Regions from separate parts of the Pedobacter sp. G11 genome, predicted to be linked through region 2. Evidence: riboswitches for the same ligand, from Rfam matches in the RefSeq annotation. Region 2 holds a riboswitch; the other holds the start of a gene.
The links. A riboswitch is a leader RNA that binds a small molecule or an ion and turns the genes downstream of it on or off. The one in region 2 is predicted to bind thiamine pyrophosphate.

Region 1 (7,127 bases), 1.2 Mb from region 2:
ATAAATTTCTTTGAGAATAGAATGATTAGGTTTACATTTAATGAATCTAATCATCCTCAATGAAGACATTATTTTTTCGCTCTCTTCGTATATGGGTAGCTTTTGGCTTAATAACTTTTAGTTCAATTGCCCAACAAAGACATTCAATTTTAGAAACGGTAAATAAACATCAACAGATTTATCCTTCTTCCTGCATTCCTTCATCAATTGAAATGATTTTGAAATACAATCGTAAGTTGAGTGATAATTATTTTGGCTTGCAGAATAGTTGGAGAAATAAGAATGATGGAACATTTGGTAACTTCAATGGTAAAACAATAAACGGAGTTAAATTTAAGCAGCAATTTCAAAACCAGAGAAATGCTAATTTTCCTTTTAACGCACTTTATAAAACCATCTCAGATGAGTTGGCAAGCGGACGTAAAGTGATTATTTCTCTAGTTTCCGGTCAAAACTTGTGGCATATGTGGGTTATTGATGGCAAAAGTGAAAGTGGCGATTTCATAGCTTATAGCAGAGATTTCAATAATGCCTACCCAATGGTGATTAGCGATGTAAAAAAGAGGGTACAGGCTATGCAGGGCACTAACATTATCACCTATCGCTTACTGTAAAAATTATTCTGGAGTATCTGATAAATTTTTTGCTGGTTTTGAATTAAAAAACGCTGAAAGGAGTTCTTAAACCTGATTGCAGCGGCATCCTTTTAGTTAACATGCTGAGCGAAGGCGAAGCATGACTAAAAGATAAAGCGGAAAGCAGGACGAGGCTTTCAAAAAAAGATTTGAACCCTGCTTTCCAAATCACAAGTAAAGAAATGGCGATTTTTAAATGTGAATAACCTGTATTTACACTGTGCGATCATTTTTATTATATTTACGGCTGCCAATTTCTGTAGATAAATGAGTGAAGAATCAGACCAAAACCTAAATCCAAACGAAGAACATAAACATACGATTACCCCAATTAACGGTTTGTACGAAAACTGGTTCCTCGATTACGCTTCTTATGTAATTCTGGATAGGGCGGTTCCGCACATTCACGATGGATTAAAACCTGTACAGCGCCGGATTATGCACTCGCTGAAAGAGATGGATGATGGACGTTTCAATAAGGCGGCAAACGTAATTGGTAATACAATGAAGTATCATCCGCATGGCGATGCTTCGATTGGCGATGCGATGGTGCAGATTGGTCAGAAAGATTTACTGATTGATATGCAGGGTAACTGGGGCGATCCAATTACTGGTGATAGTGCAGCGGCACCACGTTACATCGAGGCTCGTTTATCAAAATTTGCAAATGAAGTTGTTTTCAACCCTGATACCACAGAATGGCAGTTGAGCTACGATGGGCGAAACAACGAACCGATTACTTTACCAGTAAAATTTCCATTGTTATTGGCTCAAGGGGCAGAAGGTATTGCGGTTGGTTTGGCAACCAAAGTAATGCCGCATAATTTTGTTGAACTTCTTGATGCTTCTATCGATGCGCTGAAAGGTACCCGGCCGAATATTTTACCCGATTTTTTTACAGGCGGTGCAGCAGATTTTTCGAATTATAATGAAGGTCAGCGTGGTGGTAAAATCCGCGTACGTGCTAAAATTACCGAAAAAGACAAAAAGACTTTAGTAATTACTGAGGTGCCTTACAGTACCACCACAAGTTCAGTAATCGACAGTATTTTGGCTGCCAATGATAAGGGCAAAATCAAAATCAAAAAAATTGAAGACAGTACCGCCGCAAATGTGGAAATTATTGTGCATTTGGCGCCAGGCATTTCACCTGACGTAACCATTGATGCCCTCTATGCGTTCACTGCCTGCGAGGTTTCCATTTCACCAAATACTTGTATCATTCAGGATGATAAGCCACATTTTTTAAGTGTGAACGATATCCTGATTGAGAATACAAAACATACCAAAAGTCTCCTAAAAAAGGAACTGGAGATTCGCTTGCACGAGTTGCAGGAGAAAATCTTCTTCAGTTCATTACTTAAAATATTTATTCAGGAGGGGATGTATAAAAATCCTGAATATGAAAATTCATCCAACTTCGATACGGTAGTAGAGGTTTTACATTTATTGTTCGATCCTTTTAAACCTTCACTTTACCGCGAAATTTTACCTGAGGATTTTAAAAAGCTGATTGATAAGCCCATGAGTAGCATCACCCGATTTGATGTGAAAAAGGCCGATGAGCAGATGAAAAACCTGGAAGATGAAATTAAGATCGTTAAAAATCATCTGAAACATTTAACCGACTATGCAATTGCATGGTTTCAGCGTTTAAAGGATAAGTACGGAAAAGGTAGAGAACGAAGAACGGAAATCCGTTTGTTTGATCGGGTAGAAGCATCGAAAGTGGCGTTGGCAAATGTGAAGCTATACATGAATCGCCAGGATGGTTTTATCGGAACGGGCTTACGTAAAGATGAGTTTATTGCAGATTGCTCGGATATTGATGAGGTAATTGTTTTCCGCGAAGATGGAAAATGCATGATCACTAAGGTGGCTGATAAAACTTTTGTTGGTAAGGGAATTATTCATGCGCAGGTATTCAAGAAAAATGATGAACGGACCATCTACAACATGATTTATAAAGATGGCTCTACAGGCACATCTTACATTAAACGTTTTGCAGTTGTTGGCGTAACACGCGATAAAGAATACGATTTAACAAAGGGTTCAAAAGGATCGAAAATTTTATATTTCACAGCTAACCCAAATGGTGAAGCTGAAGTGGTGAACGTGGCGTTGAAACCGCATTCTAAATTACGCAAACTCCAATTCGACCTTGATTTTGCTGAAGTGGCAATTAAAGGTCGGGGTTCTCAGGGAAATATTGTTTCTAAATATCCGGTTAAAAAAATTATCCTGAAAAGCAAAGGTGTTTCCACCTTGTCAGGACTTAAAATTTGGTATGATGACTTGCTGAAACGCTTAAATGTTGATGGCAGAGGGAAGTACCTCGGGGAATTTGACGGTGATGACCGGATTTTACAGGTGCATAAGGATGGTTACTATGAATTGAGTTCGTTCGAATTGAGTAACCACTTTGATGATGGCTTGCTTTTAATTGAGAAGTTCGATGCAGAAAAGGTATTTGCGGCTGTACATTTTGATGGCAAAGCACAAAATTACTTCATTAAACGATTCAATTTCGAGTTACAATCTAATGGTAAGAAAGTTGTATTTATCAGCGAAGAACCAAAATCGCGATTATTGTTTTTAACCGCTAACGCCGGGGCCAAAGTAATTGTTGATGTGCTGAAAGGTAAAACCCAAATTCCGGAAACACTGGATTTATTATTGGCTGAGTTGATTGATGTGAAAGGCCTGAAAGCAAATGGCAATCGTTTGTCGCCACACGATGTGCAGAAGGTACAATTGGAAGAGCCTGAAGTTGAGCCTGAGGAAATTGATGAAAATGAAGATGGGGGAGGAAATGAACCTTCAGGTGAAGATGAAAATTTAACGCAGGATGAAGTTACGGAACCAGCAGTTGCCGGCGAAGTAGAAACTGAAGGGGCTGAAAAAGTGCCTGCTGAAGAAAAACCAAAACCGAAATTTGAACGTAAAGCCGATCCGGTAGTGCAGGAAAAACCTGTTGTGGAAGAAAAGCCGATTGTTGAACAGCCGGTTGAAACGCCAAAACCAGCTCCTGCGAAAAAAGAGGAACCAAAGACTCAGGAAAAGCCTAAAGTAGAAGAAAAACCCGTTAAGAAAGTTGATTTCGAAATTACTAACCCTAATGATATAGAAATTGATGATAAAGGGCAGCTAGGATTGTTTTAGTAGGGTTTAATCTGCTATTTGTCATTCTGGGTATTAACTTATCAATCATTGTTGCTAGGTTCCGATATTTTATTGGAACCTGGCAGTTTCATTTAAATAAGCAATCATCACAAATGAAATTGCTTCAATCGATGGCAAATTGATTTCGCAATGACCGAAAATTTTCGACATTGACAATTGAAATAAAACCAAAATCTTTCAATTTAAAAACTATATTTGCCCTACTCAAAGGGGTGCTTTTTGAATTTTGCAATTTCTGTAGCAAACAAAAGGCTGAGATTACACCCATTTAAGAGGCTTAAGGCATTAGTCTTAAGGTTTAGGGTTTTGACCTTATGCCTTCTGACTTACACCTTACCTTTTGATGCACCTGATTCGGATAATGCCGACGTAGGGAAGAGGTTAAATTTACAATACTGTTTCGCCCTGAAAGCAGTTTCAATTATTTTTTATCGGTCGTAAGACAAAAAGTATTGTAAATGGATTTTCAAGAGTGGTTCAGGCTTTTTCAAGAGCAGATTTTACACACATCAATTATCGAATGGTTAGCAGTGGGCTTTGGCGTATCAGAGGTTTTACTGGCGAAAAAAAACAACATCTGGTTATATCCAACGGGTATTGTATCTATTTTGCTTTCCATGTACTTACTGCTAAATGTAAAGCTATATGCGGAAATGCTTTTGAGTATATACTATTTGGTGATGAGTGTTTATGGCTGGATTATCTGGAAAAAGCGTAAACAAGATGGCGAAAATCAGGTGGCATGGAGCACCAAGAATGAAATCGGAATTGCTATTCTCATATCTGTGCTTGGATTTGGGATACTTTACTTTGCATTGCGCAACCATACCGATTCTGATGTTCCGCTGCTCGATGCCTTTGTTTCCTCAACAGCCTGGGCCGGAATGTGGCTTTTAGCTAAACGAAAAATAGAAAACTGGATTTTTCTCAACATTTCCAATATCGTAGCCATCCCTTTGTTGTTTCACAAAAAACTTCCTTTAATGGGCTGTTTAACCATATTTCTATTTGTGGTAGCCATCTTTGGATTTATGGATTGGAAAAAAATCATCGGAAAGAAGACGTTGAAAACAGTTTAATAGTTGAAACTTGAAGAATCACATGAATTTTCGTTGGTTCTTAGATTATAATTCATTTATGCAAAATACATTAACCCCAACCTGGCAAGAGAAAGTAAGGGCATTCGCAGCACAATCTGAAGAAATGGGAGCGTTGCATCCCGAAATCTTAACGCTTGCTTATCAGGAAAACTGGTTTAAGCTGTTTGTACCAGCAATTTATGGTGGTGCAGGTAAAAAACTTCCTGAAATATTAAGGCTGGAAGAAGAACTAGCGGAAGCCGATGGAAGTTTGGGATGGACCGTTACCCTTTGTGCAGGAGCGGCATGGTTTGCCGGATTTTTAGATTCTGAACTGGCAAAAGAAGTTTTTGCAGATCCACGCGTTTGTTTTGCAGGCAGTGGTGCAGTTGGCGGTACCGCAGTAAAGAGCAGTAACGGTTACCTGGTAAACGGGCATTGGAAATACGCCAGTGGTGCCTTACATGCCACAATTTTTACGGCCAATTGTGTGCTTAAAAATGATGATGGATCAGATGTGCTGGATGTGGATGGCAATCCGGAAATTAAATCATTTATCCTTAAAAAAGCAGAAGTAGAAATTTTAGCCGGGTGGTCTTATTTTGGTTTAATTGCCACCGGAAGTCACGCCTTTGAAGTGAATAACCTTGAAGTTCCTCTAAACAGAACTTTCAAAATTAACGATACTATAGAAGTAAGTGATGAGGGATTTGACTATCCTTTTTTACAACTCGCTGAAACCACTTTGGCGGTGAATAGTTTAGGTATGGCAAATCATTTTATCACGTTGGTGGAAGATGCATTCTTCTCAAGATCAGGTTTGAAAAGATATCAGAAAGATCAGATTACTTATTTTACTTCCGTACTCAATACTTGTAAAGCAGAAGTTTCCGATTTAAAGATTGAATTTTATGCCGCATTTGATCAGTCGTGGGAGCAGTTGATCAATACAGGTATAATCGACACGAATGTATTGTTCCAAGTAAGTGCATTGAGCAGAAAACTCGCTCATGCATGCCGGAGATCAGCAGATTTGCTTTTTCCCTACTGCGGCCTTGAAGCAGCGAAAAAAGATAGTGAAATTAATCGCGTTTGGCGAGATATGCATACTGCAAGTCAACATGCTTTACTCACCTTCGAAAACTAATTATTCCAGAAGTTCAGGTTTAATCTTTTCTTTAAAGTCGCTGGCAAACTTATTTAGTTTCGGCTGAATCACAAACGTACAATAAGGCTTGCTTTGGTTTTGATTAAAATAATCCTGATGATAATCTTCAGCTTCATAAAAATCGGTAGCGGGAAGAATCTCAGTTACAATTGGGTTTTCAAAAACATTTTCTTGCTCCAGGTGAGCAACAAGCTGTTCAACTTCCTGTTTTTGAATGTTATGATGATAGAAAATTACTGAACGGTATTGGCTGCCAATATCATTCCCTTGTTTGTTAAGTGTTGTGGGATTATGTGTCTTGAAAAAGATGAGTGCCAGATCACGAAAAGATATTACTTCTTCATCAAATTCAATTTCAATAACCTCTGCATGGCCGGTATCCCCATGAGAAATTTCCATATAGGTTGGGTGTTTTAACTCACCGCCCATATAACCTGAAGTCACCTTTTTCACACCATTAATAGTTTGAAATATTGCTTCGGTGCACCAAAAACAGCCACCGCCAAATGTTGCTTTTTGCATAAGCATAATCTAACGAAAACTATGCCAGTATAGATTTTTGAAACGTAAAGATATTGTGCATTGAATTGACTTTCAGTGCATTAAATTTCAACGTATCGAAGATTTCTACCAGCCAGTAAAGTGCTATGCTGGCTTATTCTAAATAAAAAAATCCTCATTCAAATGAATGAATGAGGATTTAGTATTTTACGAAAGTATATTATTGGTATTGAACGTAAATTGGTTTTGGAGTTAGTTTCAATAACTCTTCCGGAGTCATTAATCTATTTGGAGCTTTTTTCAGATCGTTTTTATAAAACAACTTGAAACCAGTAAACTGAACAGGCTCACTTTGAATAAAGTGTCTGTAAGTTCCTTTTTTCAATTCCGGCTCACCCCATCCATCCATGTGCATCACTACCTGTACTTCAGGGCGTAATTTGATGTTTTGTGAATTGGTTACCATCTTCTTGGTAAATCGGTGTAACACAAAAACTTTTGGAGGCAAATTGTATTTTTTAACCATATCAGCCAAGTATCCGGTAACGTAATTAATATCGG
Region 2 (7,127 bases):
AAATTCTTTCCATCTGCAAACCAGCGGCTGCTAAAATCCCAACCCGATTCTGCAGCCGATCTCACATTGCGCAAAAATACAGCAGGTTGTTGTTTTGTTAACTTTGCAGCTTCAAAATCTTCTCTGTACGATTCTTCTCTTGGTACATCACCCGCATCATAGTAGCGGTTTAAAAGGGTTCCGTCTGCCAGTTTTACGCTGTGGTTGATGGCAGTACCATTTTTAAGCTGGGCTCCGCCCTTCATCCAGAAATTATATTCTTTCTCCAATACATCTTTATAATCAGCCAGTTTGGTGTCAGTATTATTTTGGGTAAGCAGCTGAACCATTGCCGCGAAGAATGGAGGTTGCGATCGTGTTAAATAATAACTTCTGTTCCCATTTGGGATAAAACCATATTGATTAATGAGGTAAGCAAAATTATCAATCATGTCTTTCATGATTTTGGTTTTGCCTGCTTTTTGTAAACCAAGCATCGTAAAATAGGAATCCCAGTAGTATATTTCCCTAAAGCGCCCGCCCGGAACAATATATGGATGAGGAAGCGGCAATAATGAAGTTTTGAACTTGGAGACAGTATCTGGATTTCTTTTCAGCACAGTCCACAAGGTATCCAGATGTTTTTCAATTCCAGCATTTATATCCGATTGATAAACTGCATTATGATTCTCTGGCATTGAAAAATTTTCCGCTACGAAATTTTTCAGGTTAAATGTAGCGAGTTTTTTTTGCGCATCGTAAGCGGCCATAATGGCTGAGGGATCCTTTTTAGGAATGGCATCGACAAAGGATTTTCCATCAGGATAGATTCTTGCTAATTGTACTTTTTCGAATAAATCAGGATAGGTCTGTCGTGGGCTCAGTTCTTTTTGTGCAAAAAGTTGAGCCGATGCCATCAACAGAAAGACAAACAGGGTCACTTTAAAAGAAAATTGGTTAGGGATTGGATTTTGATTGATCAATAGCTTGTGTTGATTCATATTTGGTTATTGTATGATTTAAATTTAGGCATTTTACTTTAAATCCGGCGATGCCATTTTTAATTATAGCATTACTATAAAAACAATGCCGCTTGTGCATAAAACCACTATTATACCCGTTATGACCAATCCGTGACTTTTGTTTTAACTGGCTAAGCTTATCTTAGCTTGAAACATTAGTTCATGAAGAATATAGGATTTTTATCATTCGGACATTGGTCTAACCACCCTTCTTATCAAACCCGCACCGCTGGGGATACTTTACTTCAGTCGATTGATCTGGCTGTAGCTGCGGAAGAATTGGGTTTAGATGGTGCGTATTTCCGTGTTCACCATTTTGCACGCCAGCTGGCTTCGCCGTTTCCTTTGCTTGCTGCAATTGGCGCCAAAACCAGCAAGATTGAGATTGGCACAGGTGTGATTGATATGCGTTACGAAAACCCATTGTATATGGTTGAAGATGCCGGTGCAGCTGATTTGATTTCAGGTGGCCGCTTACAACTCGGGATTAGTCGCGGCTCCCCGGAGCAGGTGATCGAAGGGTATAAACATTTTGGCTACCAGCCTGCTGCTGGTGAAACAGATGCAGAAATGGGCCGTGAAAAAGCATTGACGTTTCTGGAAAAACTGGAAGGTGTTGGCTTTGCTCAGCCCAATCCAAATCCCATGTTCCCAAACCCGCCGGGATTATTAAGGTTGGAGCCTTATTCTGAAGGGCTGCGGGAGCGAATTTGGTGGGGTGCAGCATCTAACGCCACGGCTATTTGGGCAGCAGAGAAAGGAATGAACTTGCAAAGTTCTACCCTGAAGTTTGATGAAAACGGAAAACCTTTCCATATTCAGCAGGCTGAACAAATCAGGTTGTATAAGGAAGCATGGAAAGCTGCAGGGCACAAACGTGAACCAAGGGTTTCGGTAAGCCGTTCGATTTTTGCACTTGTTAATGATCAGGATCGCTATTATTTTGGGCAGCAGGCAAGGGGTGCAGATAGTTTTGGTTACATCGAGGCTGATCAGCGTGCGGTTTTTGGGAAGAGTTACGCAGCAGCGCCCGACCAGTTAATTAAAGAACTTGCGGAAGACGAGGCAATTAAAGAAGCAGATACCTTGTTGTTGACTATTCCAAATACTTTAGGTGTTGATTACAATATTCATGTAATTGCCGCTATTCTGGAACATGTTGCCCCTGGCTTAGGTTGGCGATAATTTTCAGTCAGGGTTGAAATTGCATCATCAGATAGCTCATTAAATAAAAAAATCACTTAAGAAAAGCTTAAGTGATTTTTTTTATGTCTAGTTTTTGGGAACCAGCTGCATGTCGCTAAGCCCATGTTCCAGTTTCCACTTTTCTATGATAGGTTGTTCCAGTTCCATCTGGCGGTACTCGTCAGGCGACATGATGGGTACACCGTGTACAATTGGATACTTCCTTTTACAGTATGCACAGGTTAGTATTCCCTCCAGGATATTCAGGTTGATATCCTTCGTAAAAATATCCAGTTTAAGATCTTTTTTATCGAAAGGGCAACATAATTTTTCTATGGTTTTTATTCTCATGATAATTGTTTTTTAGTTAATGCATCCTGGTAGGCCAGGGTTTGCTGTTTGGGATTTTTCGCGTTGAGTATGCCTGATATTACGGCCACGCCATCAAAATCTATTTTTTGTTTCAGGGTTGCTGTGTTTTCTGGGGTAATTCCACCGGAGATGAAAAGCGGAATGTCGGTTAATTTGCCAGCCTGTTCCACGGTTTCAGGAAGTACAATGGTACAACTGCCGGCGGAACGTGAAGGAAACATCGAACAAAAAGAGATATAGTCCAGTTGATTTTGGTGTGCCTGAATAACTGTTTCAAGGTTTCCAGAACAAGTTACGCCTGCTATAAATGCTTTACCTATTGTTTTTTTAATTGAAGGAAGATCAACTGGAAAAGCATCAAAATGTACACCATCCAATGCTGATGTTTCGTTTAAAAGAGCCCATTCCTGGTTAATTAGGAGCGGTACGTGATACGGTTTGGCTAATGCGCTAATTTCCTGTATAAAACTCAGCTTGTTTGTTCCTTCCGGCCAATGGTTCCAGATTTGCAACACATCAATGCCGCCTTCGAGTGCAGCCTTGAGCTTATGAAATAATAATTGTTTTTCCATGCCGGGATCAATAACCAGATAAATGCCGCCTGCGATTTTTTTGCTCATTTCCATCCTTTATTTAATGCGTTAAAAAAAGCTCCCCAGTACGGATCGGTAGCGAAATAGGGTAGGTTAAAGATTTCGTCCTGATCAATCAATTGATATCCCTGTTCTTTAGCGGTAAATTTTCCGATCACAGTTGCCTGTATGTTGTGCTGAGCAAGCTTTTCGATTAAAAGCTTAGCCTTTAATTTGTCGACAGCCATTACCGTGCTACCTGCACCTACACAAAATCTGGGGTCGAGTTCGAAAAGACTACAAACCTGGCGAACCGTATCGCTAACAGGAATTTTTTGGTTTTCAAGGATTACCCCATTTCCCGAAGCGACAGCCATTTCATATACCGCACCTAAAACACCACCCTCGGTCACATCATGCATGGCGCTTACCATAGTTTCCTCATCATGAGTCGCTAATAGTGCCTCTTCTAAACTAGAGGTTTGATAGAATAGATCACAGGCATGTGTATAAGCTTCCTTTCCTAATTTATTGATTACCATTTCCGGAAAACTCATGGCTAATATCGCTGTTGAAGATATGGCGCATTGTTTGGTTACAATGATCAGGTCTTCTGGTTGTGCATATTTACTGAGCAGAATTTTATCGGCTGGCGCTGTAAGCACCATGGTTCCGCCACCGGCAATCGTAGAATTTTGACCTGATACCTTTCCGGTGTGGCCACCAGTAATGGATACGCCAATTTCTGCACAGTATTTATGGATTAATCCCCAGTAGGTATCAAGATTCTGCCTGGTTAAATAATCTGGTAGGTTGAGCACCATTTGCGCATACATGGGTGCGAAGCCTGTAGTACCCATATCGTTGGCCATCAAATGAACAGAGAGCCATGCTGATTCCTGCAAACCAAGTGAAGGAATCAAGGATAAAGGATCACTGGTCATGGCCAAAGCAAGCCCGCCGGGCAGGTTGATCACCGAAACATCTACACCAAATGCCGGTCCGCAGTGCACTTCTTTACGATCTTTTCCACAACGCTGAAGTATCATGCCCTCAAAGTCGTCATTGTTGATTTTTCCTAAGTCCATCATTTTCGCTTTAATCTTTGAAGTGAACATAAAGGCCAAAGAAATCGCCATAAGGCAAACTCCATTGTTGAAGCGGAAACCATTTTGGAAGCCCTGTACAGGTCCATTCAATGGTATATTCACGACCTTTCAAGGCTTCGTGGATTTTATGAGTCAAACCTTGTGGTGTATAAAAATTTGCAGTTACATAAAAGGGATTTTTACCAAATGCCTGCTGAATTCTCCTTCGGAAAAATTTCGGTGAATTCCGATTCATCATGCCAAAGGCGATACCCCTTTTTCCTACCCGGGCAGCTTCTTTAATTACCTGAATGGGATCTCGATAATATTCGAATGTGGTAATGAAAGCGACCGCATCGAAGCTGTGATCTTTAAAAGGCATGAAGTGGGAATCAGCATTGACAAGGTCTCCATCGAAAAGGTGGACAGCCTGGCCCAGCATAAAAGGAGAAAGATCTGCACCTGTAGCTTCGATTCCAATTTCTTTCCACCATCTGGTAAAACGTGTGGTACCGCAACCAAATTCAAGTAATTCTTTAATTTCCGGGTTGCTGCCAAGCAGTTGCGCCATTACTTTCTTCTGCCATACTTCAGCACGCTTGTAACGCCCTTCGTACCATTGTTCATAGGTATCGGTATGTTCGCGGTTAAAAAACCATTCTTTTCTTCCCTGCCAGTTGGTAAGGCTTTCTGAAAGAACACTAAAGCTTTTTTGTTCTAATTGCATATGTCTAAAAATTTAAGGCCTGTCAGCTAACCGGATCTCCGGATAGTGAACAGGGCTTAAATTCAGACAGCCGAGCAGCCGCAATCATTTGAGCCAGTGCATCCCTACGCCGGTATTATCCGTGTCAGGTTCGCGGGTATTCATCTCAGCCTTTAACTCAAGTTAAAAGCACCCCGTGCAACAATGCCAAATATATAGATTTTAGTTTAAAAGACTAATTGAAAGTTAAAAGTTTAGGGGGATTTACGGTTGGCCACCGCCACCCATTGCACCATAAATCTGTCCGGTTGAATAACTGGCGCTGTTATCGGCCAGCTGCACATAAATAGAAGCCAATTCTGCCGGTTGTCCTGGTCTGCCCATAGGAGTTGCTTTTCCGAAGCTGGTCAACTTTTCATTGGTTGCACCACCGCCCACCTGTAAGGGTGTCCAAATAGGACCGGGGGCTACACCATTTACCCGAACGCCTTTAGGAGTTAGGAATTTCGCCAGTGATCGAACCGTACTGGTATTCGCTGCCTTGGTTTGGGCGTAGTCGAACAGTTCTGGTGAAGGATCATTGGCCTGTTCGGAAGTGGTGACGATAATGCTTGAACCAGGTTTAAGGTGGGGAATGGATGCTTTTAACAGCCAAAACGGGCCATAGATATTTGTTTTTATCGTGGCATCGAAATCCTCGGTGCTAATGTCCAATATCGAAGGTTTAGTTTGCTGGCGGGCTGCATTGCTTACCACGATATCTAAACCGCCCAGACGCTTCACGCTATCTTCTACCAGGCGTTTGCAAAAAGATTCTTCACGCAAATCCCCGGGAATCGCGTATCCTTTTCTTCCGGCTTTGGTAATTAGCGCAATTACTTCTTTGGCATCTTCCTCTTCGGCTGGTAAATAATTGATTACCACATCGGCTCCTTCCCGGGCAAATGCAATGGCTGCAGCCCGGCCCATGCCTGAATCGCCTCCGGTAATCAGCGCTTTTCTTCCGGTCAATCTGCCTGAGCCTTTGTAACTTTCTTCGCCATGATCTGGACGGGGATCCATTTTGCTGGCCAGGCCAGGAAATGGTTGTTGCTGCGGTTTAAAAGGAGGACGTGGATATTTTGTCGTTGGATCTTGTAAGGCTGCCGGAGCAGAAAATGCCACGCCATCTGTTGCAAAAGCAGGTGATACGGCCAGGCCTGCAATACCTACGCCAAGGCCGGCTACGGCTTGTCGTCTGGTCATCAATTCTTTTTTCATAGGGTTAATGTTTTAAGGTTATTGTTTTCGGGATTATTTTTTGCTGGTGAACTACATGAATGCACTTTCAGCTCATACTTTAATCTTTGCCATCAGTAAATTTTAACATCTGCCAAACAACATTGGTTTTGCGTATGCTAACACCATTAAGAATAATCTGGCAAATCTTTTATTTACCACTGAGAAAGCTGAAGAACTCCTTACCTTTAATCCATAAATAAAATCATCAATGAAAGCATTTTTAGGCATGGGCCTCTTAGGTTCAAATTTTGTTAAAGCGATGCTCCGTAAAGGAGATCAGGTACAGGTATGGAATAGAACAGCTGCGAAGGCTAAGGCACTGGAAACAGATGGTGCAACAGCTTTTGATGATGTTGTTGATGCCGTGAGGGGAGTGGATTATATTCATCTCACGCTTAAAGATGATGATACCGTTAATCAGGTTCTGGAATTGGCAAGTACAGGTTTTAAAACTGGTGTGATCATTATCGATCATACAACTACCTCAGTGAATGGTGCCATTGAACGAACAGCTTACTGGAAAGATAAAGGATTTACCTATTTGCATGCACCAGTATTTATGGGGCCGCCGAATGCTTTGGAAAGCACCGGAAATATGTTGGTTTCGGGCGATCAGGAAGTAATCAAAACAGTTCAGGATGAGCTTTCAAAAATGACGGGTAAACTTTTAAACTTCGGCTCAGAAGAAGGTAGAGCTGCCGCTATTAAACTCTCTGGTAATCATTTTCTTATATCTCTTACGGCAGGGCTGTCAGATACGCTGGCTTTGGCGAAATCTCTAGGCGTTCCTACTACTGATATTTCGGATTTGTTTGCAGTCTGGAATCCTGGTGCGGGTGTGCCTGCACGACTAAATAAAATTCTTACAGGCGATTTTGGTAAGCCTTCCTGGGAATTAGATATGGCCCGCAAAGATGCTGGT

Region 1: linked by a shared signal. The riboswitch ahead of pnuC (nicotinamide riboside transporter PnuC) and the one ahead of EA772_RS14515 (class I SAM-dependent methyltransferase) in region 2 are both predicted to bind thiamine pyrophosphate.

Annotation. Positions count from the first base shown of each region.
Region 1 is NZ_CP034190.1:2,182,207-2,189,333, forward strand. Features, by position in the region: gene EA772_RS09505 (EamA family transporter) at 1-4, shown strand, start outside; gene EA772_RS09510 (C10 family peptidase) at 60-614, shown strand; gene EA772_RS09515 (DNA gyrase/topoisomerase IV subunit A) at 903-3,797, shown strand; TPP riboswitch at 4,017-4,211, shown strand; gene pnuC (nicotinamide riboside transporter PnuC) at 4,277-4,897, shown strand; gene EA772_RS09525 (acyl-CoA dehydrogenase family protein) at 4,956-6,044, shown strand; gene msrA (peptide-methionine (S)-S-oxide reductase MsrA) at 6,045-6,587, opposite strand; gene EA772_RS09535 (hypothetical protein) at 6,787-7,127, opposite strand, start outside.
Region 2 is NZ_CP034190.1:3,357,240-3,364,366, forward strand. Features, by position in the region: gene treF (alpha,alpha-trehalase TreF) at 1-980, opposite strand, end outside; gene EA772_RS14495 (LLM class flavin-dependent oxidoreductase) at 1,164-2,186, shown strand; gene EA772_RS14500 (Trm112 family protein) at 2,274-2,537, opposite strand; gene EA772_RS14505 (thiamine phosphate synthase) at 2,534-3,178, opposite strand; gene EA772_RS14510 (AIR synthase family protein) at 3,175-4,221, opposite strand; gene EA772_RS14515 (class I SAM-dependent methyltransferase) at 4,229-4,945, opposite strand; TPP riboswitch at 5,030-5,131, opposite strand; gene EA772_RS14520 (SDR family oxidoreductase) at 5,189-6,184, opposite strand; gene EA772_RS14525 (NAD(P)-dependent oxidoreductase) at 6,414-7,127, shown strand, end outside.